3 regions of the Enterobacter sp. JS8-1 genome follow, and region 1 is predicted to be linked to each of the others. Evidence: riboswitches for the same ligand, from Rfam matches in the RefSeq annotation. Region 1 holds a riboswitch; each other region holds the start of a gene.
What was found. A riboswitch is a leader RNA that binds a small molecule or an ion and turns the genes downstream of it on or off. The one in region 1 is predicted to bind thiamine pyrophosphate.
Positions count from the first base shown of each region.

Region 2: another riboswitch for thiamine pyrophosphate. It lies ahead of thiC (phosphomethylpyrimidine synthase ThiC); the one in region 1 lies ahead of thiB (thiamine ABC transporter substrate binding subunit).
Region 3: another riboswitch for thiamine pyrophosphate. It lies ahead of thiM (hydroxyethylthiazole kinase); the one in region 1 lies ahead of thiB (thiamine ABC transporter substrate binding subunit).

Region 1 is NZ_CP185805.1:737,558-741,728, reverse strand. Features, by position in the region: gene sgrR (HTH-type transcriptional regulator SgrR) at 1-1,515, shown strand, start outside; TPP riboswitch at 1,552-1,652, shown strand; gene thiB (thiamine ABC transporter substrate binding subunit) at 1,684-2,667, shown strand; gene thiP (thiamine/thiamine pyrophosphate ABC transporter permease ThiP) at 2,643-4,171, shown strand, end outside.
Region 2 is NZ_CP185805.1:237,249-241,419, forward strand. Features, by position in the region: gene thiE (thiamine phosphate synthase) at 1-615, opposite strand, end outside; gene thiC (phosphomethylpyrimidine synthase ThiC) at 615-2,510, opposite strand; TPP riboswitch at 2,589-2,698, opposite strand; gene ACOQH0_RS01185 (Rsd/AlgQ family anti-sigma factor) at 2,753-3,250, opposite strand; gene nudC (NAD(+) diphosphatase) at 3,346-4,119, shown strand; gene hemE (uroporphyrinogen decarboxylase) at 4,158-4,171, shown strand, end outside.
Region 3 is NZ_CP185805.1:3,176,023-3,180,193, reverse strand. Features, by position in the region: gene ACOQH0_RS15135 (YadA-like family protein) at 1-864, opposite strand, end outside; TPP riboswitch at 1,572-1,668, shown strand; gene thiM (hydroxyethylthiazole kinase) at 1,704-2,474, shown strand; gene thiD (bifunctional hydroxymethylpyrimidine kinase/phosphomethylpyrimidine kinase) at 2,471-3,271, shown strand; gene ACOQH0_RS15120 (GntR family transcriptional regulator) at 3,314-4,060, shown strand; gene ACOQH0_RS15115 (PfkB family carbohydrate kinase) at 4,034-4,171, opposite strand, start outside.

The DNA.
Region 1 (4,171 bases):
CAGCAGCAGGGCTGGCTAAACTGGGAAGCCGAAGCGGGACGCGGCAAGCGCTCGCGCCTGACGTTCCTCTACACCGGACTGGCGCTGCAGCAGCAGCGGGCGGAAGACCTGCTGGAGCAGGACCGCATCGAGCAGCTGGTACAGCTGGTGGGCGACAAAGCCGCCGTGCGCCAGATGCTGGTTTCCCATCTGGGGCGCAGCTTTCGTCAGGGCCGCCATATTCTGCGGGTACTTTACTACCGTCCGATGAAAAATCTGTTGCCCGGCACGGCGTTACGGCGATCTGAAACCCATATGGCCCGGCAAATCTTCAGCGGGCTGACGCGGATAAATGAGGAAAACGGGGAACTGGAAGCCGATATCGCGCACCACTGGCAGCAACTCTCTTCACTCCACTGGCGCTTTTTTTTACGCCCCGGCATCCATTTTCATCATGGCCGCGAGCTGGAAATGAGCGACGTCATCTCTTCTCTGGAACGCGCCCGCAAGCTCCCCCTTTACTCACATATTTCGCGCGTCCACTCCCCTACGGCGTGGACGCTGGATATTGAACTGTCGCAGCAGGATAAGTGGCTCCCCTGGCTGCTGGGCTATGTGCCGTCGATGATTTTGCCCGGCGAGTGGGAATCGCTGAATAATTTCGCCAGCCAGCCAATTGGTACCGGCCCTTATGCCGTCTCCCGAAACAACAGCAACCAGCTGAAGATCCGCGCCTTTGATGACTATTTTGGCTATCGGGCGCTGATCGACGAAGTGAACGTGTGGGTATTACCGGATCTCAATGAAGAGCTGAGCGCAGGGCTGACGCTGGAAGGGCCGACGACAGGGGAAAAGGCCGTCGAGAGCCGCCTTGAAGAGGGCTGTTATTATCTGCTGTTTGACCGCCGCACCCATCGCGGCGCAAATCCTCAGGTGCGTGAGTGGATCAGCCACATTCTGGCCCCCGCGAATCTGATTTATCATGCCGACGTTCAGTATCAGGCCTGGTGGTTCCCGGCCTACGGCCTGCTTCCACGCTGGCACCACGCTCGTCCAGCGCGTAGCGAAAAGCCCGCAGGGCTGGAGTCCATCACCCTGACCTACTACCGCGAGCATGTGGAGCATCGTTTTATCGCCAGAATCATGACCCGACTGCTGGCGGCCGAAGGGGTAACGCTGGAGGTCAAAGAAGTTGACTATGACGAATGGCACCAGGGAGATATCACCAGTGATATCTGGCTGAACAGCGCCAACTTCACCCTGCCGCTCGATTTTTCGCTCTTCTCGCACCTGTATGAAGTCCCGCTGATCCAGCACTGCATCGATCGAGACTGGCAGCAGGACGCCGCCTTGTGGCGCGCGGGCGAGATGAATTTAGCCACGTGGTGCCAGGCGTTACTTGCCGAACAGGCGATCGTGCCGCTGATCCACCACTGGCTGATGATCCAGGGACAGCGCAGCATGCGCGGCCTGCGGATGAATACCCTGGGCTGGTTTGATTTTAAATCCGCCTGGTTTGCACCACCGGAGCCATAACGCTTTCGTAATATTCACCAAATCATTACAATAGCGCCGTTCTCAACGGGGTGCTGCATCACTGATGTGCGCTGAGATAATACCCGTCGAACCTGATCCGGATAACGCCGGCGAAGGGATTTGAGGCTGTCGCTCAAAATCCTTTGCCACTCAACTTTGAGGTGCAAAGTGTTAAAAAAAGTGCTCCCCCTGCTGGCGCTGTTTGCGCTGCCTGCTTTTGCGAAGCCCGTCCTGACGGTCTACACCTATGACTCCTTCTCTGCCGACTGGGGCCCTGGCCCGGTAGTCAAAAAAGCCTTTGAAGCCGACTGCAACTGCGAGCTGAAGTTCGTCGCGCTGGAAGATGGCGTGTCGCTGCTCAACCGCCTGCGTATGGAAGGGAAAAACAGCAAGGCTGACGTAGTGCTCGGGCTGGATAACAACCTGCTGGACGCCGCCTCGCAAACCAAACTGTTTGCCAAAAGCGGCGTCGCGGCAAATGCCGTTAACGTGCCTGGCGGCTGGAAAAACGACACCTTCGTGCCGTTCGATTACGGCTACTTTGCTTTTGTTTATGACAAAAATAAGCTGAAAAACCCGCCGAAAAGCCTGAAAGAGCTGGTCGAGAGCGAGCAGAAGTGGCGCGTGATTTATGAAGATCCGCGTACCAGTACGCCGGGGCTGGGCCTGCTGCTGTGGATGCAAAAGGTCTATGGCGATAAAGCGCCGGAAGCGTGGCAAAAACTGGCCGCCAAAACCGTCACCGTGACCAAAGGCTGGAGCGAAGCCTATGGCCTGTTCCTGAAAGGTGAAAGCGATTTGGTGCTGAGCTATACCACCTCTCCGGCCTACCACATCATCGCCGAGAAGAAAGACAACTACGCCGCGGCGAATTTTGCTGAAGGTCACTACCTGCAGGTGGAAGTGGCAGCGCGTACCGCTGCCAGCAAACAGCCGGAACTGGCCGAAAAGTTCCTGAAATTTATGGTTTCACCCGCGTTCCAGAACGCCATTCCCGCGGGCAACTGGATGTATCCGGTCACTAACGTTGCGCTGCCAGCAGGTTTCGATCGGTTGACCAAACCAACAACCTCGCTGGAGTTTACGCCGCAGCAGGTCGCCGCGCAGCGTGCCGCATGGGTAAGTGAATGGCAACGCGCCGTCAGCCGTTGATTCCCGGCTGGTTAATCCCCGGTCTGCTCGCCGCCCTGCTGATGGTGGCGGTCAGCCTGGGGGCATTCCTTGCACTGTGGTTTAACGCGCCGGAGAGTGACCTGCTCGCCCTCTGGCACGATAGCTACCTCTGGCACGTGATCCGGTTCTCCTTCTGGCAGGCGTTTCTTTCTGCCCTGCTCTCGGTGATCCCGGCCATTTTTCTTGCGCGAGCACTGTATCGGCGGCGTTTTCCCGGCAGGCAGGCGCTGCTGCGCCTGTGCGCCATGACGCTGATCCTGCCGGTGCTGGTAGCCGTATTTGGCATCCTGAGCGTGTATGGCCGTCAGGGCTGGCTGGCCTCGCTCTTTGCGTTTTCAGGGCTAGAGTGGACCTTCTCCCCCTACGGGCTGAAGGGCATTCTGCTCGCGCACGTCTTTTTCAATATGCCGATGGCGACGCGCCTCTTTTTGCAGGCGCTGGAAAACATACCCGGCGAACAGCGCCAGATTGCCGCCCAGCTTGGCATGCGCGGCGTGTCTTTCTTCCGCTTCGTGGAATGGCCGTGGCTGCGCCGCCAGATCCCGCCCGTGGCGGCATTAATCTTCATGCTCTGCTTTGCCAGCTTTGCCACCGTGCTGTCTCTCGGCGGCGGGCCGCAGGCCACCACCATCGAGCTGGCGATCTACCAGGCGCTGAGTTACGACTACGATCCGGGCCGCGCCGCGCTGCTGGCGATGGTGCAGATGATTTGCTGTCTCGCACTGGTGCTACTCAGCCAGCGGCTGAGTAAATCCCTTTCTCCCGGCAGTAATCAGATAGCAGGCTGGCGCGATCCGCAGGATAGCCTGCACAGCCGCGTCATCGATTTTATCCTGATTGCGTTGGCGCTCCTGCTACTGCTGCCGCCGCTTCTGGCCGTTATCATTGACGGACTGAACCTCAATCTTGTGTCCGTGTTGCAACAGCCCGTGCTCTGGCAGGCAACCTGGACCTCGGTACGCATAGCGCTGGCTGCCGGGCTGCTGTGCGTCATGCTGACCATGATGCTGCTGTGGAGCAGCCGCGAACTCTACGCGCGTCAGGCCCGTAAGGCCGGGCAAATGCTGGAGCTGACAGGCATGTTGATCCTGGCGATGCCGGGCATCGTGCTCGCGACGGGCTTCTTCCTGCTGTTCAACAGCACCATCGGCCTGCCGGAAAGCGCCGACGGCATTGTGATTTTCACCAACGCACTGATGGCTATTCCTTACGCGCTCAAAGTGCTGGAAAACCCGATGCGCGACGTGAACAGCCGCTACGGTTTGCTGTGTCAGTCGCTGGGCATGCAGGGCTGGCAGCGGCTGAAAGTGGTGGAACTCCGCGCCCTGAAACGTCCGCTCGCCCAGGCGCTGGCCTTTGCCTGCGTGCTGTCGATTGGGGATTTTGGCGTGGTGGCGCTCTTCGGTAATGAAGACTTCCGCACCCTGCCGTTCTGGCTTTACCAGCAAATTGGCTCCTACCGCAGCCAGGATGGGGCCGTCAC
Region 2 (4,171 bases), 500 kb from region 1:
CACCTGTAACAGCTGTGCGGTTGCGGCCTGCCAGTCAGCGGCCTGGGTGATGGCGCTGACGACGGCGATACTGCCGACGCCGGTATCCAGCACCGACGGGGCACGTTCAAGGCTGATTCCGCCGATGGCGACGGTGGGGTAATCCGCCAGACGTTTAACATGACTCGCCAGCTGCGTCAGCCCCTGCGGTGCGGAGGGCATCTGCTTTGTTTGCGTCGGGAAGACGTGACCCAGCGCGACGTAAGAGGGACGGGCCGCCAGCGCCACGTCGATCTCCATGTCATCATGCGTTGAAACGCCAAGGCGTAGCCCGGCTTCACGGATAGCGCTCAGATCCGTTGTTTCCAGGTCCTCCTGACCCAGATGCACGCCATACGCCTGGTACTTAACGGCCAGCTGCCAGTAGTCGTTGATAAACAGGCGGGCGTTATGTCGATGCCCAAGCGCGACGGCGGCAACCACATCGGCTTCCACCTCGTCATCGCGTTTATCTTTGATGCGCAGCTGGAGAGTGCGAACGCCAGCCTTCAGCAGGCGCTCTATCCACTCCACGCTGTCCACCACCGGATAAAGCCCTAAGCGGAAGGGCACCGGGGGAAAATCGGGCTGGTACATTACGCCTCCTCTTTTTTGAGGTAAATTTCGCCGCCTTTGGCGCGGAAGGTTTCTGACATGTCCGCCATACCCACTTCGATGGTTTGCGCGGCGGCGTAGTCGCGCACCTCCTGGCTGATTTTCATCGAGCAGAATTTTGGCCCGCACATAGAGCAGAAGTGCGCGACTTTGCCCGACTCCTGCGGCAGGGTCTCATCGTGATAGGCGCGCGCGGTGAACGGATCCAGCGCCAGGTTGAACTGGTCTTCCCAGCGAAATTCAAAGCGTGCCTTCGACATGGCGTTATCGCGGATTTGCGCGCCCGGGTGGCCTTTCGCCAAATCCGCCGCGTGGGCGGCAATTTTGTAGGTGATCAGCCCCTGCTTAACGTCCTCTTTGTTAGGCAGGCCGAGGTGCTCTTTCGGCGTCACATAGCAGAGCATGGCGCAGCCGAACCAGCCGATCATCGCCGCCCCAATGCCTGACGTGAAGTGGTCATAGCCCGGCGCGATGTCGGTTGTCAGTGGCCCCAGCGTGTAAAACGGCGCTTCGTGGCAGTGCTCCAGCTCTTCGGTCATGTTGCGGCGGATCATCTGCATCGGCACGTGGCCTGGGCCTTCAATCATCACCTGCACGTCATACTCCCAGGCGATTTTGGTCAGCTCGCCCAGCGTGTGCAGTTCGGCAAACTGCGCTTCGTCATTCGCGTCGCGGATGGAGCCAGGACGCAGGCCGTCGCCCAGCGACAGAGAGACATCATACGCGGCGCAGATTTCGCAAATCTCGCGGAAGTGTTCGTAGAGGAAGTTTTCCTGATGATGGGACAGGCACCACTTCGCCATGATGGAACCGCCTCGCGAGACGATGCCGGTCAGACGTTTCGCCGTCATCGGCACGTAGCGCAGCAGCACGCCCGCGTGAATGGTGAAGTAGTCCACGCCCTGTTCCGCCTGCTCCAGCAGCGTGTCGCGGAAGGCTTCCCAGGTGAGGTCTTCGGCAATGCCGTTGACCTTTTCCAGCGCCTGATAAATCGGGACGGTGCCAATCGGTACCGGGCTGTTACGCAGGATCCATTCGCGGGTTTCGTGAATATAGCGGCCGGTGGAGAGGTCCATTACCGTGTCCGCACCCCAGCGCGTGGACCAGACCAGCTTTTCCACCTCTTCTTCGATGGAAGAGGTCACGGCCGAGTTGCCGATGTTAGCGTTGACCTTCACCAGGAAGTTGCGGCCAATAATCATCGGCTCGGATTCCGGGTGGTTAATGTTGGCGGGGATAATGGCGCGACCGGCAGCCACTTCGTCACGCACAAATTCCGGCGTGATGTTCTCCGGCAGACGAGCGCCAAAGCCTTCACCCGGATGCTGATAGCGCAGTATTTCGCTACGGATGCGCTCACGACCCATGTTTTCGCGGATGGCGATGAACTCCATCTCCGGCGTGACGATGCCCTGGCGCGCGTAGTGCAGCTGGGTCACGCATTTACCCGCTTTAGCGCGTTTTGGCGTCAGCAGGCCGGTAAAGCGCAGCTCGTCCAAACCGTCGTCGGCCAGGCGTTCTTTGGTGTAAGCAGAGCTTTGCTCGTTTAGCGCTTCGCTGTCATTACGCGCGTCAATCCACGGCTGGCGCAGCTTTGCCAGACCCTGCTGGACGTTAATTGCCACATCGGGATCGCCATACGGACCGGAGGTGTCGTATACCGGCACGGCTTCGTTGTCTTCGAACTGCGGATCCTCTTTGCTGCCGCCGATAAGCGTCGGGCTGAGCTGGATCTCACGCATCGGGACGCGAATATCGGCCTGCGAGCCGGAAATGTAGATACGTTTAGAGTTCGGGAAAGCAGTGCCTTCCAGGGTGTCGATGAAGTGTTGGGCCTGCGCGCGCTGTTCGCGGCGGGTCAGTTTTGCAGTAGACATAGCTCATTCCAAAAGTGAAGGACATGGCTTGTCAGACGACGGATGAAGCAAGAGAGGATCGCCCTCAGGCGATACAACAGCTGTTTGACTCTTGTTCCCTTCGCAGGTATTAGCCTGATCAGGTTCCGCGGATCCCGAATTAACGGTCTCAGCCCGTGCTTTCACACTGGGCACTCCGACAAGAAAAATCCCCCTCGTGAGAGGGGCGAATGGTTGTAAATTACTCGTTAACGATTAAGAACTCAAGCAGGGCGCGCGACGTTCTCTTCATTGCTGGTATTCACGTCATTGTCCAGCACGAGGGCGATCAGCTTATCTTCCAGCGTGAATCGCTCCTCCAGCGCTTCACCGAGATCGGACAGCGCCTGCTGAAACTCAAGATAGTTATCGTGATCGATGGCGTTCTCGAGCGTGGAATCGTAGTAATCCATGATCTGCTGGGTGTTGGCTTCCAGCAACGGATAGAGTTTGCTGGCCGCTAAATACGGTGTTGTCCCTTCCATTTCGCGGATAATGCGTTCATAAATATTGAAATGGCCGTCGGACAGGTAGTCGACCAGGCTCTGGCAAAAATCATCCAGCGCTTTTTCATTCAGCCGCATAAACGATTCTTTGCCAGGCTTAATACCGACCAGATTGTAATAAGCCACGAGTAGATGCTTGCGCACATGCAGCCAGCGATCCACCAGTTTGTTACTTCCTCTAACGCGCTCAGTCAGGCTTTCCAGCTGGTTTAACATGGTCGACTCCGCAAGGTATAGGATTGAATCTGCTTATCCAAAATGTAACCACAATGCTAACAACATGTCAGTGAAGCGAAGGTAGTGCAATAGATATGGATCGTATTATTGAAAAATCAGATCTGGGTTGGTGGATCGTCAGTCACGAACAAAAATTATGGCTGCCCGCCGGGGAAATCCCCCATGGCACGGCGGAAACGTTCGATCTTGTCGGACAAACCGCGCTGTGGATCGGCGAGTGGCAGGGCGAGCCGGTGTGGTTGATCCAACAGGCGCGTCGCCAGGATATGGGGTCTGTGCGGCAGGTGCTGGATCAGGATGTCGGGCTGTTCCAGCTGGCGGGGCGCGGCGTGCAGCTGGCGGAGTTTTACCGCTCGCATAAATACTGCGGCTACTGCGGTCATACCATGCACCCGAGCAAAACCGAGTGGGCGATGCTCTGCAGCCACTGCCGCGAGCGCTACTATCCTCAGATTGCACCCTGCATTATCGTCGCTATCCGTCGGGAGGATTCCATCCTGCTGGCGCAGCATACTCGTCATCGCAACGGCATTCACACCGTACTGGCCGGGTTCGTCGAAGTAGGCGAAACGCTGGAGCAGGCGGTGGCGCGCGAGGTGATGGAAGAGAGCAGTATTAAGGTGAAGAACCTGCGCTACGTCACCTCCCAGCCCTGGCCGTTCCCGATGTCGCTGATGACCGCGTTTATGGCGGAATACGATAGCGGCGAGATCGTTATCGATCAGAAAGAGCTGCTGGAAGCGAACTGGTATCGCTATGACGATTTACCGCTGTTGCCTCCGCCGGGCACCGTGGCGCGTCGGCTGATAGAAGATACCGTGGCGATGTGTCGGGCCGAGTATGAGTAGTGTTACACTGAGGCCATGACGCTTAAGGAACTGCAAAAATGACCGAACTGAA
Region 3 (4,171 bases), 2.4 Mb from region 1:
AACTTCATCCTTCAGGTTTTTAAATTGAGCATTGCTTGAAGATTGTGCTTGTGCAAATACTTGTTGAGCAGCTTTCAGATCTTTAGCTTGTGCTGTAGTTTGTGTATTAAGTGACTTAACAAGATTGATAGTTTTAGTATCAACTTCTTTCTTAGTGATGGTGGTGGTAACGCCGTTAGCGCCGTTCTTACCACTCACACCATCTTTACCATTCAACCCATTCTTACCATCTTTCCCGTTAACGCCGATTTTCCCGTCTATGCCGTCTTTACCTGCTTTACCGTCAATACCATTTTTACCATCAACACCATCAACACCATCTTTACCAGCAACACCCGCTACACCTTGTGCGCCTGTATCACCTTTCAAGCCCTGTAAACCCTGTAAACCCTGTACACCTTGCGCACCTGTAGCCCCATCTTTACCATCAATACCATCTTTCGGGGTAGGCTGGTTTTCCAGTGCTGTAATGCGGGTAGAGTTAGCATTAGCTGTATCTTGTGCAATCTGTGCTTTATCAGCAAGAAGCTGTTTCGCGCCTTGCAGGTCATTATTAATCAGAATCACAGCATCTTTAGTATCATTCACATCTTTGTTAGTAGCTGTGATTTGATTTTGAAGCCCTTTATCAGTTTGATGCAGAGTAGGGAGATCAGTAAACACGATACCAGCTACATCATTAGATAAGCCGTCTGTTTTACCCTGTAAGTTAGTGATTGCAGTTTCTACCGTTTCACCTGTAGCCATTTCAACATCGCTAGCAGGGGTAGCAGCATAAGCAATATTCATTGAACCAGCAAAAAGAGCACCAAAAACAGCACCAAAAACAGCAACAGCAATCACTGATTTATTAAGGGGTTTCATTGTAAAGACTCGCAATATTCTATAGATAAAATAAACGATAGTGTTATTACCAACGTTTGGTCTGGCAGAGCAAAAAGAGTAAGTTCAAGTATGTCAAATTTTGTAAAGAAACATCTATTTGTTTTGTGTGACGATGGTGAACTATAGATAATTTGCGCTTAAAATTATTGATTTAGGTCAAGTAAAGCACCAATAGCTAAAGTGGTATGTTGCAGTAAGTCTTTAATTTCTATTTGTTTATCAGTGATTTAATTTTTATCCGGAAAAGGTTCTAGTTAAGTTTATGATTGGAATGGAATTTTATTTCACTTTTTTAGGGGTTTTATTTTACTGCTTAGGTAGTGGAGTTGTTTAATGATTTATTTCATTTGAAACGAATAGATTTTAAAGGTGAAAGTAAACATTAAAATGCGCGCTGATTAATCGCGGTGATTAAAATTTACGTTTTAGGAATAATCCATGAGAGAGAGGGATATAACCGGAAAGATAAAAGAGAATCGTTAACTTCTTATACGTATCAACTGTGTTGCTTCTTATCGTCGCTCTAACTAATACCTTTCGGTACTATTAGTCTTTGGTGTTCGCCCCTGCCGGGCGTGATTCAGCTATTCCAGATGCGGTAAATCGAAAAATCTTGCACCCTGCCTACGGCCCCGGTTACACTAAATACTCACAAACTATTGATTTGTAATTAATTGTTTTATAAGTATTTTGACTCGGGGTGCCCTTCTTTGTGAAGGCTGAGAAATACCCGTATTACCTGATCTGGATAATGCCAGCGTAGGGAAGTCAGATGCCTTCCCGGTCATCGCTTCTTCACGCAAGGCAGGAGCGAAACCATGCAGCCTGACCTGCTCGATTTACACGTTTTACATCAGTTCCGAACCCGTTCCCCGCTCACGCACTGTATGACCAACGATGTTGTACAGACCTTCACGGCCAACGTGTTGCTGGCTCTCGGTGCATCGCCAGCGATGGTGATTGAGGCCGAAGAGGCCGAGCAGTTTGCTGACATCGCCGATGCGCTGCTGATTAACGTTGGCACGCTGACCGCACCGCGCGCCCAGTCGATGCGTCGGGCGATTGAAAGCGCGGTGGCGGCGGGTAAGCCCTGGACGCTCGACCCGGTTGCCGTTGGCGCGCTCGCGTTCCGTACCCGTTTTTGCCATCAAATCCTCGCTCTGAAACCCGCCGCGATCCGCGGTAACGCCTCTGAAATCCTTGCCCTTGCCGGGATGAGCGCGGGCGGGCGCGGCGTTGATACCACCGACACTGCAGCAAGCGCGGTGCCTGCCGCGCAGGCTTTGGCGCGTCAGACGAATGCAATTGTCGTGGTCACGGGAGAAGTGGATTACATCACCGATGGACAGCGCACGCGCACGGTAACGGGCGGTGACCCGCTGATGACGCGCGTGGTGGGCACCGGTTGCGCGCTCTCGGCTGTCGTGGCGGCGAGCTGCTCGCTGCCGGGCGACCGGCTGGATAACGTCACGGCTGCCTGCGGATGGATGAAGCGAGCTGGCTCAATCGCTGTTGCGCAGTCTCGTGGCCCGGGCAGTTTTGCCAGCGCGTTCCTGGATGCGCTCTACACGCTGGAGGAGCAGGCATGAAGCGGATTAACGCACTGACCATTGCCGGTACCGATCCCAGCGGCGGCGCGGGTATCCAGGCTGACCTGAAAACCTTCTCCGCGCTTGGCGCATACGGCTGTTCCGTCATTACCGCGCTGGTGGCGCAAAACACGCGCGGCGTGCAGTCGGTCTACCGTATCGAGCCGGATTTTGTTGCCACGCAGCTGGATTCGGTGTTCAGCGACGTGCGCATTGATACCACCAAGATCGGCATGCTGGCCGAAACGGACATTGTGGAAGCGGTGGCCGAGCGGCTTAAGCGTTATCAGGTGCAAAACGTGGTGCTGGATACCGTCATGCTGGCGAAAAGTGGCGACCCGCTGCTCTCTGCCTCCGCCGTGGAGACGCTGCGCACAAAGCTGCTGCCGCAGGTGGCGCTGATCACGCCCAATCTGCCGGAAGCCGCCGCGCTGTTGGGTGCCCCGCACGCGCAAAACGAACGTGAAATGAAAGCGCAGGGGAACGCGCTACTGGCGATGGGCTGCGGCGCGGTGCTGATGAAGGGCGGTCATCTTGATGATGTCGAAAGCCCGGACTGGCTCTTTACCCGCGACGGCGAAATGCGTTTTACCGCGCCGCGCGTGCAGACTAAAAACACCCACGGCACGGGCTGCACGCTCTCAGCCGCGCTTGCTGCGCTGCGTCCACGGCATGACAGCTGGGCCGATACGGTGGGCGAAGCTAAAATCTGGCTCTCCGCGGCGCTGGCAAAAGCCGATACTCTGGAAGTGGGTCACGGTATTGGGCCGGTTCATCATTTTCATGCGTGGTGGTAACCCAGTATACTGGCAGGAAACACCACGCCTGAGAAAACAGAGATGGAACAAGCGCATACCCGGTTAATCGCTCAACTGAATGAACGGATCGCCGCGCCGGACAACACGCCGCTGTACCTGAAATTTGCCGAAACGGTAAAAAATGCGGTGCGAAGCGGCATGCTGGAGCACGGGAATATTTTGCCCGGCGAGCGCGATCTGAGCCAGTTAACCGGCGTGTCGCGCATTACCGTGCGTAAAGCGATGCAGGCGCTGGAGGAAGAGGGCGTGGTCACGCGCTCCCGTGGCTATGGCACGCAAATCAATAACATCTTCGAGTATTCGCTGAAAGAGGCGCGCGGGTTCTCTCAACAGGTGGTCCTGCGCGGTCAAAAACCCAATACGCTGTGGGTCAACAAGCGGGTGGTGAAGTGTCCCGAAGAGGTGGCGAACCATCTTTCAATTCCCCCCGAGAGCGAGGTTTTCCTGCTCAAGCGTATTCGCTACGTTGACGATGACGCCGTCTCGATTGAGGAGTCCTGGGTGCCGACGGGATTTATCCACGACCCTGATGCGATTGGCGTCTCGCTTTACGATTACTTCCGCAGTCAGAATATTTTCCCGCAGCGTACCCGTTCGCGCGTGAGCGCCCGTATGCCGGACAGTGAATTTCAGGCGCACATTAAGATGGACGAAAAAATACCGGTGCTGGTGATCAAGCAGGTTGCGCTTGACCAACAGCACCGGCCAATTGAGTACAGCATCAGCTACTGCCGCAGCGATCTATACGTCTTTGTGTGCGAGGAGTAATTCGTCGCGAGTCGGTGCGCAATCGCCGCCGCGATGGCTGACCACCCAGGACGCCACGGCATTCCCCAGCAGAACCGCATCTGCCAGCGACCATCCCGCCGCCAGCCCGGC